2 regions of the Leifsonia stereocauli genome follow, and region 1 is predicted to be linked to the other one. Evidence: predicted binding sites of a transcription regulator. Region 1 holds the regulator's gene; the other holds the start of a gene.
The links. Region 1 encodes HspR, which represses chaperone genes until heat shock. Its sites were predicted from a motif close to AAGTTGAGTCNNNNNGACTCAACTT; they were not measured.

Region 1 (4,414 bases):
TGCTCACAGCGGCGAACGGCGTCTCCCTCTGGGTGCTGACGGATGCCGGCAGGCGACGCAGCGCCTACCCGGCGGCGTGGTGGTGGCTCGGCACCCTGCTGCTTCTCAGCCCCGTGGCACTGCTGCGACTCGAGGGCTTCACGGGGCCGATGGTGATCGTGGCACTCGTGCTGCTGGGCACACGGCCCCGCTTCGCGGCGGCGCTGCTCGCCGCGGCCGCGTGGATCAAGGTGTGGCCGGCGGCCGTGCTGCTCGCCGCCGTCATCTCCTCGGGACGGCGCCGGGTCATCGCGCTGTCGGCGGCGCTCACCTCGTTCGCCATCATCGCGATCGCCGTTGCTGCCGGCGGACTCTGGCACGTCACGAGCTTCCTCACGACGCAGGGCAGCCGCCATCTCCAGCTCGAGTCCGTGCTCGGAACTCCGTGGCTGTGGATGGCCATCGTCCACGTTCCTGGTGCCGAGGTCTACCAGGACTGGGCGCTCGAGACCCGCGAGGTGAGCGGGCCGGGCGACATCTGGATCATGGAGAACGGCACCGGCGTGATGCTGGCCGCCGTCGCCGTGATCGCGATACTGATCGGCTGGGCGCACCGACGCCGCGGGGGCGCCGACGCCTCGCGCCTGCTGCTCACGGGAGCCCTCGCCCTCGCGACGGCGTTCATCGTGTTCGACAAGGTCGGATCACCCCAGTACATGCTGTGGCTCGCGCCCATCGTGGTGGTCGGCATCTCGCAGCTCGGGCGGGCCTGGCGGGCTCCGGCCATCCTGCTCACGGTCATCGCGGCGGCCACCACCCTGGTCTTCCCGCTGTTCTACCTCGAGCTCATCGACCTGAACCCGTGGGCGGCGTCGGTGCTCGGGGTGCGCAACTTGCTGCTGGTCGTGCTGCTCGGCTGGACTGTGCACGAGCTCTGGAGGCTGGGCCGAGATGACGCCACGGATGCCGTTCCGACACGAACCGACGCGGCCCGCGCGACCGGATCTACAGGCGCGTCGACACCGTCACCGTGAACTTGTCGTTGCGCGCCACCTGACGCGTCGGGCCGACCAGCCTGGTGAGCGCCGAGCGATACCCGAGGTGGGTGTTCCAGACCGTCCAGAGTTCGCCGCCCGGCGCCAGCACGCGACCGGCGTCGGCGAACAGCTTGTGCGCCAGGCCCGTGTGCACGGTCGCACCGATGTGGAACGGGGGGTTGAGCACGATGAACTCGGCGCTGGCGTCGGCCTGTGTGCTGAGCCCGTCGTCACGCACAACGCTCACGCGATCGCCGACGCCGTTCGCCTCGGCCGTCTCGCGGGCCGACGCCACAGCGGCGGAGGACTGGTCGGTGGCGAGCACGCGGATGTCGGGGCGGCGGAGCGCCAACACCGTGCCGAGCACCCCGGTGCCGCATCCGAGGTCGATCACGCCTGCGGCATCCGGAGCTGCCTGACCGAGGTGGCCCAGCAGCATCCGTGCCCCCATGTCGACGGATGCCCCGGCGAAGGCGGCCGCGTGAGCCACGATCTCCAGGTCGAGGGCGTCGTCGTGGCTGCGTCGCGGCCAGCTCGGGGTGGCTGGTGCTCCATCGGCGGCACGCTGCCGTGGCTCGGTGGCGAGCAGCACACGCGACTTCTGGCGCGCGAGGCTCACGTCGACACGGCCGAAGTGGCGCAGCAGCACCTCGTTCTGCGCCGGGGTCATGTGCTTGAGGCGACCGCCGGCGACCACCCGTACGTCGGGGGCGGCGAAGCGCGCGATGGCCTCGGCGATCTCATCGAGGGCGTCGAGGCCACGCGGAAGGCGCAGCAGCACGATGGAGGCGCCGGTCAACAGCTTCTCGTCGAGCGCATGGGAGGTGTAGACCTCGGCGAGGTCGGTGGCAGCGGCGTTGCCGGCCAGCGCCAGTTCGCCTGAGAGGTCGTCCTGGTGGGTGCGGATCCCGGTCACCTCGTAGAGCGCAGCAGCACCAAGGGTCAGAGCTCCGTAGTCATCGCCGATGACGACGACGGATGCAGGCTCCGCATCGAGCAGCGCCGGGCCAGCCTCGTCGATGATGAGCCTGTCGGCCGCGTCTGAGGCGAACAGGTTCGGCGCCTCGACGTCGGGGAACCGGCGGAGGGACTCGAACTCGAACATGTGCCAAGGCTACGCTCGCTGAGGCCCGCGCGAAGCGCGCGGTCGAAGCGCAGCAGGTCGCGACGCTTCGGACGGTCGCTTCGCTCGGTCCTCAGCGAGCGAAGGTCACTCGTGATCCAGCGGCCGCCAGACCACGAGCTGGGTCGATCGGCGCACGCGGGTGCCCGCCTTGAGCGAGATGACGTCGCCCTTTGAACCTGCCGCGAACACCCGGCGGCCCGGACGCTGCAGCAATTCGTCGGCGAGCGCCGCCTCGAGCTCGTGCACGCGCTTGGTGAGGGTGACGACCTGGTTCTCCAGGTCGAGCACGCGCTTGATGCCCTCGAGGCTCACTCCCTCGGCGCTCAGCCGGGCGACCTCGCGCAGCTGCACGACGTCGTGCATCGAGTAGCGGCGCGACTGGCCCGTCGTGCGCGACGGAGACACGAGACCGAGCCTGTCGTACTGGCGCAAGGTCTGCGGATGCATCCCGGCGAGCTCGGCCGCGACCGAGATGCCGAAGATGGCGCTGTGCTCATTCATCCGCAGACCCCACTGTCCGTCAACCGCGGGCTCGCGCCAGCAGTTCGTCTCGCGGGTTCTCGGAGGGGAGGGCTGCAGCGAGAGCCTCGACGGCCTCCTGCGCCTCCTTCGAGAGGTGCGACGGCACGGCGATCTGCACGACGGCGAGCAGGTCGCCCGTGCCCTTCGTCGTGGAGACGCCGCGACCCTTGACCCGCAGCACGCGGCCGCCGGGCGTACCCGGGGTCACGCGCAGCTTCACCGTCTCGCCCGTGAGCGTCGGCACCTCGATGGTGGCGCCGAGAGCGGCCTCCACGAAGGTCACCGGCACTGTCACGCGCAGGTTGAGACCGTCGCGCTCGAAGACGGGGTGCTTGCGCACGGCCACGGTGAGGATGAGGTCACCGGGTGTTCCGCCGTCAGGCGATGGCTCGCCCTTGCCGCGCAACCGGATCTTCTGCCCATCGGAGACTCCAGCCGGGATCTTCACCTTGATCTCGCGTCCGGCCGAGGTCTGCAGCGTGATGGTCTCGCCGGTCACAGCCGTCTGGAAGTCGAGCGTCGTCGATGCCGAGACATCGCGACCGGGAGTCGGACCGCCGAAGCCGCGATAGCCACCGCTCGACTGCCCGAACCGCCCGCCCTGACCGCCGAACATGCCGCCGAGCAGATCGTCGAACTGCGTCTGCTGACTGGACTGCTGACCGCGCGCTCCACCGCCGAACATGCCGCCGAAGACATCCTCGAAGCCGCCCTGGCCACCGGCGCCGCCCGCCGTGAAGCGAGCACCGCCGCCCATGGCACGCACGGCGTCGTACTCCTTGCGCTGCTCGGGGTCGGAGAGCACCGAGTTGGCCTCGCTGATCTCCTTGAACTTCGCCTCGGCTGCCGCGTTCCCCGGGTTGGAATCGGGGTGGTACTTGCGAGCGAGCTTGCGGTAGGTCTTCTTGAGGTCGGCCTGCGTCACATCCTTCGAGACGCCGAGAACCTTGTAGAAGTCCTTGTCGAACCAGTCCTGGCTGGCCATCTGGCTCCCTTCTGAGGGTTCGGGGCCTAGGCCGGAACCTTCACGACGACCTTGGCCGCGCGAAGCATGGAGGAACCCAGGTAGTAGCCGGTCTCGACGACGTCGGCGACGGTGTCAGTCTCCACCTCGTCGGTCGGCTGCTGGAAGATCGCCTCGTGGATGTTCGGGTCGAACAGGTCGCCGACGGTTCCGAACGGCGTGAGTCCGAGTCGCTCGACGGATGCGCGCAGCTTCGACGCGATGGTCGAAAACGGCGTCTCCCCCTCGAGGTCCCCGTGCTTCTCGGCACGGTCGAGGTCGTCGAGCACCGGAAGCAGGATCTTGACGACCTCGCCCATCGAGCGCTCGCGCTCGACCTCGCGGTTCGCGTCGGTGCGCTTGCGGTAGTTCGCGTACTCGGCGGTGACCCGCTTGAGGTCGGTGAGGTGCTGCTCCGCGAGTTCCTCGGCGGAGGACTGACCCGAGAGGAAGCTCAGGTCGGCATCCGACAGGCTGGTCTCGACGTCAGGGCCCTCGAAGCCGTCCTCGACGTCCACATCCGACAGTCCAGCCTCGGGGGCGTCCTGTGCGGACGCCCCGTCGGTCTCTGGCTGCTCGGGGCCGTCGTTCGCAGGCTCAGGAGCCGTGTTCTCGTTGTCCCGATCGTCGGCCATGGTTACTTCTGCTCCTCGTCGTCGACGACCTCGGCGTCCACGACATCCTCATCGGATGCCGCAGGCTCCTCGGCTTCGGCGCTGGGAGCGGCATCCGGTGCAGCCTGCGACT
Region 2 (4,414 bases), 790 kb from region 1:
TCACCATGTTCACCGACCTGGCCGACCTCTGGGAGCGCGCTGCGGTCGACGGCACCCCCGTTCGCGACATCGTCGGCGATGACCCGGCCGAGTTCGCCGAGACCTTCGCCCAGGCCTACAGCGGCAAGCAGTGGATCGACAAGGAGCGCGCTCGCCTGAACAAGGCGATCGAGGACGCCGAAGGAGGCCACAAGTGACCACTCCAACAGCCGTTGCACCCGCGATCAGGGTGCAGGGCATCCAGAAGTCCTTCAAGGACCTGCAGGTGCTGCGGGGCGTCGACTTCGACGTGGCCGCCGGGAGCATCTTCGCCCTTCTCGGATCGAACGGGGCGGGCAAGACCACGCTGGTGCGCATCCTGTCGACGCTGCTGAAGGCCGACGCCGGTGCGGCATCCGTACATGGATTCGACGTCGTCGCCTCTGCCGGTGACGTGCGCGAATCGATCAGCCTGACCGGCCAGTTCGCCGCCGTCGACGAGGTGCTCACCGGACGCGAGAACCTCGTGCTGGTCGCGCGGCTTCGACACCTGAGCAACCCGGGCGGCATCGCCGACGAGCTGCTCACGCGTTTCGCGCTGACGGATGCTGGCAGTCGCCGGGCCGGCACCTACTCGGGCGGAATGCGGCGCAGGCTCGACATCGCGATGAGCCTGATCGGCAACCCGCCGATCATCTTCCTCGACGAACCGACCACGGGGCTCGACCCCCAGGCGCGCAAGGAGGTGTGGCAGACCGTCAAGACTCTCGCGGGTCAGGGCACCACGGTGCTGCTCACCACGCAGTACCTCGACGAGGCCGAACACCTCGCCGACCGCATCGCGATCCTGCACGAGGGCACGATCATCCAGAACGGCACCCTCGCCGAGCTCAAGCGTCTCCTCCCGGCAGCGACGGTCGAATACGTCGAGAAGCAGCCCTCCCTCGAGGACGTCTTCCTCGCCCTGACCGGCGTGACCGGGACCACGGATGCCGCTGCCGCGGCACAGACAGAAGGAGAACAGCGATGACCACCCACGTTCTCGGCGACACCGGTGTGCTCACCGGGCGCTCGCTGCGGCACATCCTCCGCAGCCCCGACACGATCATCACCACCGCGGTCACCCCGATCGCGCTGATGCTGCTGTTCGTGTACGTGCTCGGCGGAGCCATCGACACGGGTTCCGACGAGTCGTACATCGACTACATGCTCCCCGGCATCCTTCTCATCACCATCGCGTCGGGAATCGCGTACACCTCGTACAGGCTCTTCCTCGACCTGCAGGGCGGGATCTTCGAACGCTTCCAGTCGATGCCGATCGCCCGGTCGAGTGTGCTCTGGGCGCATGTGCTCACCTCGGTGGTCGCGAACCTCGTGTCGATCGCGATCGTGATCGGCGTCGGGCTGATCCTCGGGTTCCGCACCGGAGCCGATCTCGTCACCTGGCTCGCCGTCGCCGGCATCATGGTGCTGTTCACCCTCGCGCTGACCTGGCTGGCCGTGGTCGCCGGGCTCTCGGCGAAGACCGTCGACGGCGCGAGCGCATTCAGCTACCCGCTGATCTTCCTGCCGTTCATCAGTTCGGCGTTCGTGCCGACGGAGTCTATGCCCGGCCCTGTCGCCTGGTTCGCCGAGAACCAGCCCGTGACCAGCATCGTGGACACCACGCGAGCACTGTTCGCCGGGCAGCCCGTCGGCAGCGACATCTGGATCGCCCTGGCCTGGCTCGTGGGCATCCTCATCGTCGCCTACGTCTGGGCGAACTCGATCTACAAGCGCAAGTTCAGCTGACCGGGTTGCCGCGCCCGTGGCATCCGTCACCTGGACGCCCGTCTCCTCTCGCAGGAGGCGGGCGTCGTCGCGTCAGCCCAGGGCGACGAGGAGGCTGAGCGCGGCGAGCACGATCACGACCGGGGTCATCGTGAAGCGCTCGGGCCTGCTGCGCGAGATCGCATTGAGCGGGATGCCCAGCACGAAGTATCCGAACGCCACCCACATGCCGACGGTCGACACTGCGTCGGGAACGACGTCGATGACGGATGCGCGATCGAGCGCGAGCGTGCCGATCAGCGCGTAGATGACGATGGCCACGGCACTGCCGATGCGCAGCTTCGCGGGCAGCACCCGGTGCTGCCCGCCCCAGGCGAAGCGGCCGATGGGGGCGCCGAGGATCAGGGCGAGCTGGAAGATCGCGAGAGCCGCGAGGATCACGCAGAGGGCGATGGCGGCAACGGGCATGGGGTGAGCCTAGGGGGTCGAAGTGGCGGCGCGATGCTCGTGGCACCACCGGTTCCCTCGCGCCGGGTCGACGGGAAGAGGGGCGCGCCCTCGGCCTCTTCTGCGTATTCGACGACACCGGGAATACCCGCGCCCCCTCCGCGTTGAAGTTGAGTGCAAGGCACTCAAGTTTCATTCAGGAGGTCCCGTGCCCGACGATTTCACACCCCAGAACGGCGATGCCGGCAACTCGTTCGACGAGTTCCTGGCCCGCTACCTCGATGGCGAGCGCGCCCGCGCGAACACGCCGCGGTCGATCGACCTGAGCCGTTTCCTGACCGCCCGTACGCAGGAGATCCTGCAGCAGGCCGGCCGGTTCGCCCTCGAGCGCGGCCAGAACGAGCTCGACGCGCTGCACATCCTGCGCATCATCATCGCGGAGGATGCGGCGAAGGACGCAGTCAGGCGCCTCGGCGTCGACCCCGCCGCGATCGCCACGGCCGCCGAGAAGCGGCTGCCCGGTGCGTCGGGGGAGGCATCCGTCAACGCTGCGACCATCACCAACTCGGCCCAGCGCGCGCTGTTCCACGCCTACCAGGTGGCCCGTGCCTCCGGGTCGACGTACATCGAGCCCGAGCACCTCTTCTTCGCGCTCGTACTCAACCAGGACACCCCGGCCGGTCAGGTGCTGGCCAACGCCGGCGTCACGGCCGAAGCGCTCACCCAGGGCATGCGCGAGACCGTCGGCGACGACACCGGGTTCGAGGGCACGGATGCTGCAGACGATGAGTCACCGGAATCCGACACACCGATGCTCGACAGGTTCGGCACCGACCTCACCGCCCTCGCTGTGGCCGGAGAGCTCGACCCCGTGATCGGCCGCGCCGACGAGATCGAGCAGGCCATCGAGATCCTCAGCCGCCGCACCAAGAACAACCCCGTGCTCGTCGGCGAGGCCGGCGTCGGCAAGACCGCCATCGTCGAGGGACTCGCCAGCGCGATCGTCGACGGCAGCGTTCCCGAGCAGCTGCGCGACAAGCGCGTCATCTCGCTCGACCTGCCGGCGATGCTGGCTGGCACCCGCTACCGCGGCGACTTCGAGGAGCGCCTCACCAAGACGATGGACGAGATCGCGGCGCACAAGACCGAGATCATCGTCTTCATCGACGAGGTGCACAGCGTGGTCGGAGCCGGGGGAGCCGGCGAGGGCATGGACGCAGGCAACATCCTGAAGCCCCGCCTCGCCCGCGGCGAGCTGCACCTCATCGGTGCGACGACGCTCAAGGAGTACCGCACCATCGAGAAGGACCCGGCCCTCGAGCGCCGGTTCCAGCCCGTGCGGGTGGGCGAGCCGTCCATCGAGGACGCCGTACTGATCCTGCACGGACTCAAGCCCGCCTACGAGGAGCACCACGCCGTGAGCTACACGGATGCCGCCCTGCGCGCATCGGTCGAGCTCTCGGCCCGCTACCTCACCGACCGAGTGCTGCCCGACAAGGCGATCGACCTCATCGACCAGGCCGGAGCTCGGCTGCGCCTGCGCCTCGGCGTGAAGGTCGACGTGTCGGCGTTGCAGGCTCGGCTCGCCGAGCTCGAGGCGTCGAAGAACGCCGCCGTGAGTGCCGAGCACTACGAGGAGGCATCGCGGATCCGCGACGAGATCTCGGGCGTGCAGGTCAAGCTGGCCGAGGTCGTCTCGGCCGCCGACTCCGCGCGGGCATCGGCGAGCGCAGTGATCGACGAGGCCGAGATCGCCGCCGTCATCTCGCGGGCCACCGGCATCCCGGTGAACCGTCTCACCGAGGGTGAGCGCGACCGCCTGGCCGTGCTCGAGACCGAGCTGCACTCGCGCGTCATCGGCCAGGACGACGCCGTGACCGCCGTCGCCAAGGCCGTGCGCCGCAACCGCACAGGAATGGGCGACGCCAACCGTCCCGTGGGCAGCTTCCTGTTCCTCGGCCCGACAGGCGTCGGCAAGACCGAGCTGGCCAAGACGCTGGCCACCTCGCTGTTCGCCGACGAGAGTGCCGTCATCCGTTTCGACATGAGCGAGTTCGGCGAGCGCCACACGGTGTCGCGCCTCGTCGGTGCCCCTCCCGGATACGTCGGCTACGACGAGGCCGGACAGCTCACCGAGCGCGTGCGGCGCAACCCGTACTCCATCGTGCTGTTCGACGAGATCGAGAAGGCGCACCCCGACGTGTTCAACCTGCTGCTG

Region 2: AADV74_RS13140 (ATP-dependent Clp protease ATP-binding subunit) is a predicted target of HspR. The motif match lies at 2,364-2,388, and genes of this name have one in related genera.

What each region holds. Positions count from the first base shown of each region.
Region 1 is NZ_JBCAUN010000002.1:112,899-117,312, forward strand. Features, by position in the region: gene AADV74_RS09405 (hypothetical protein) at 1-1,013, shown strand, start outside; gene AADV74_RS09410 (class I SAM-dependent methyltransferase) at 985-2,121, opposite strand; gene AADV74_RS09415 (heat shock protein transcriptional repressor HspR) at 2,227-2,643, opposite strand; gene AADV74_RS09420 (DnaJ C-terminal domain-containing protein) at 2,663-3,649, opposite strand; gene AADV74_RS09425 (nucleotide exchange factor GrpE) at 3,676-4,302, opposite strand; gene dnaK (molecular chaperone DnaK) at 4,305-4,414, opposite strand, start outside.
Region 2 is NZ_JBCAUN010000002.1:901,258-905,671, forward strand. Features, by position in the region: gene AADV74_RS13120 (DUF1048 domain-containing protein) at 1-197, shown strand, start outside; gene AADV74_RS13125 (ABC transporter ATP-binding protein) at 194-1,009, shown strand; gene AADV74_RS13130 (ABC transporter permease) at 1,006-1,770, shown strand; gene AADV74_RS13135 (hypothetical protein) at 1,843-2,217, opposite strand; gene AADV74_RS13140 (ATP-dependent Clp protease ATP-binding subunit) at 2,405-4,414, shown strand, end outside.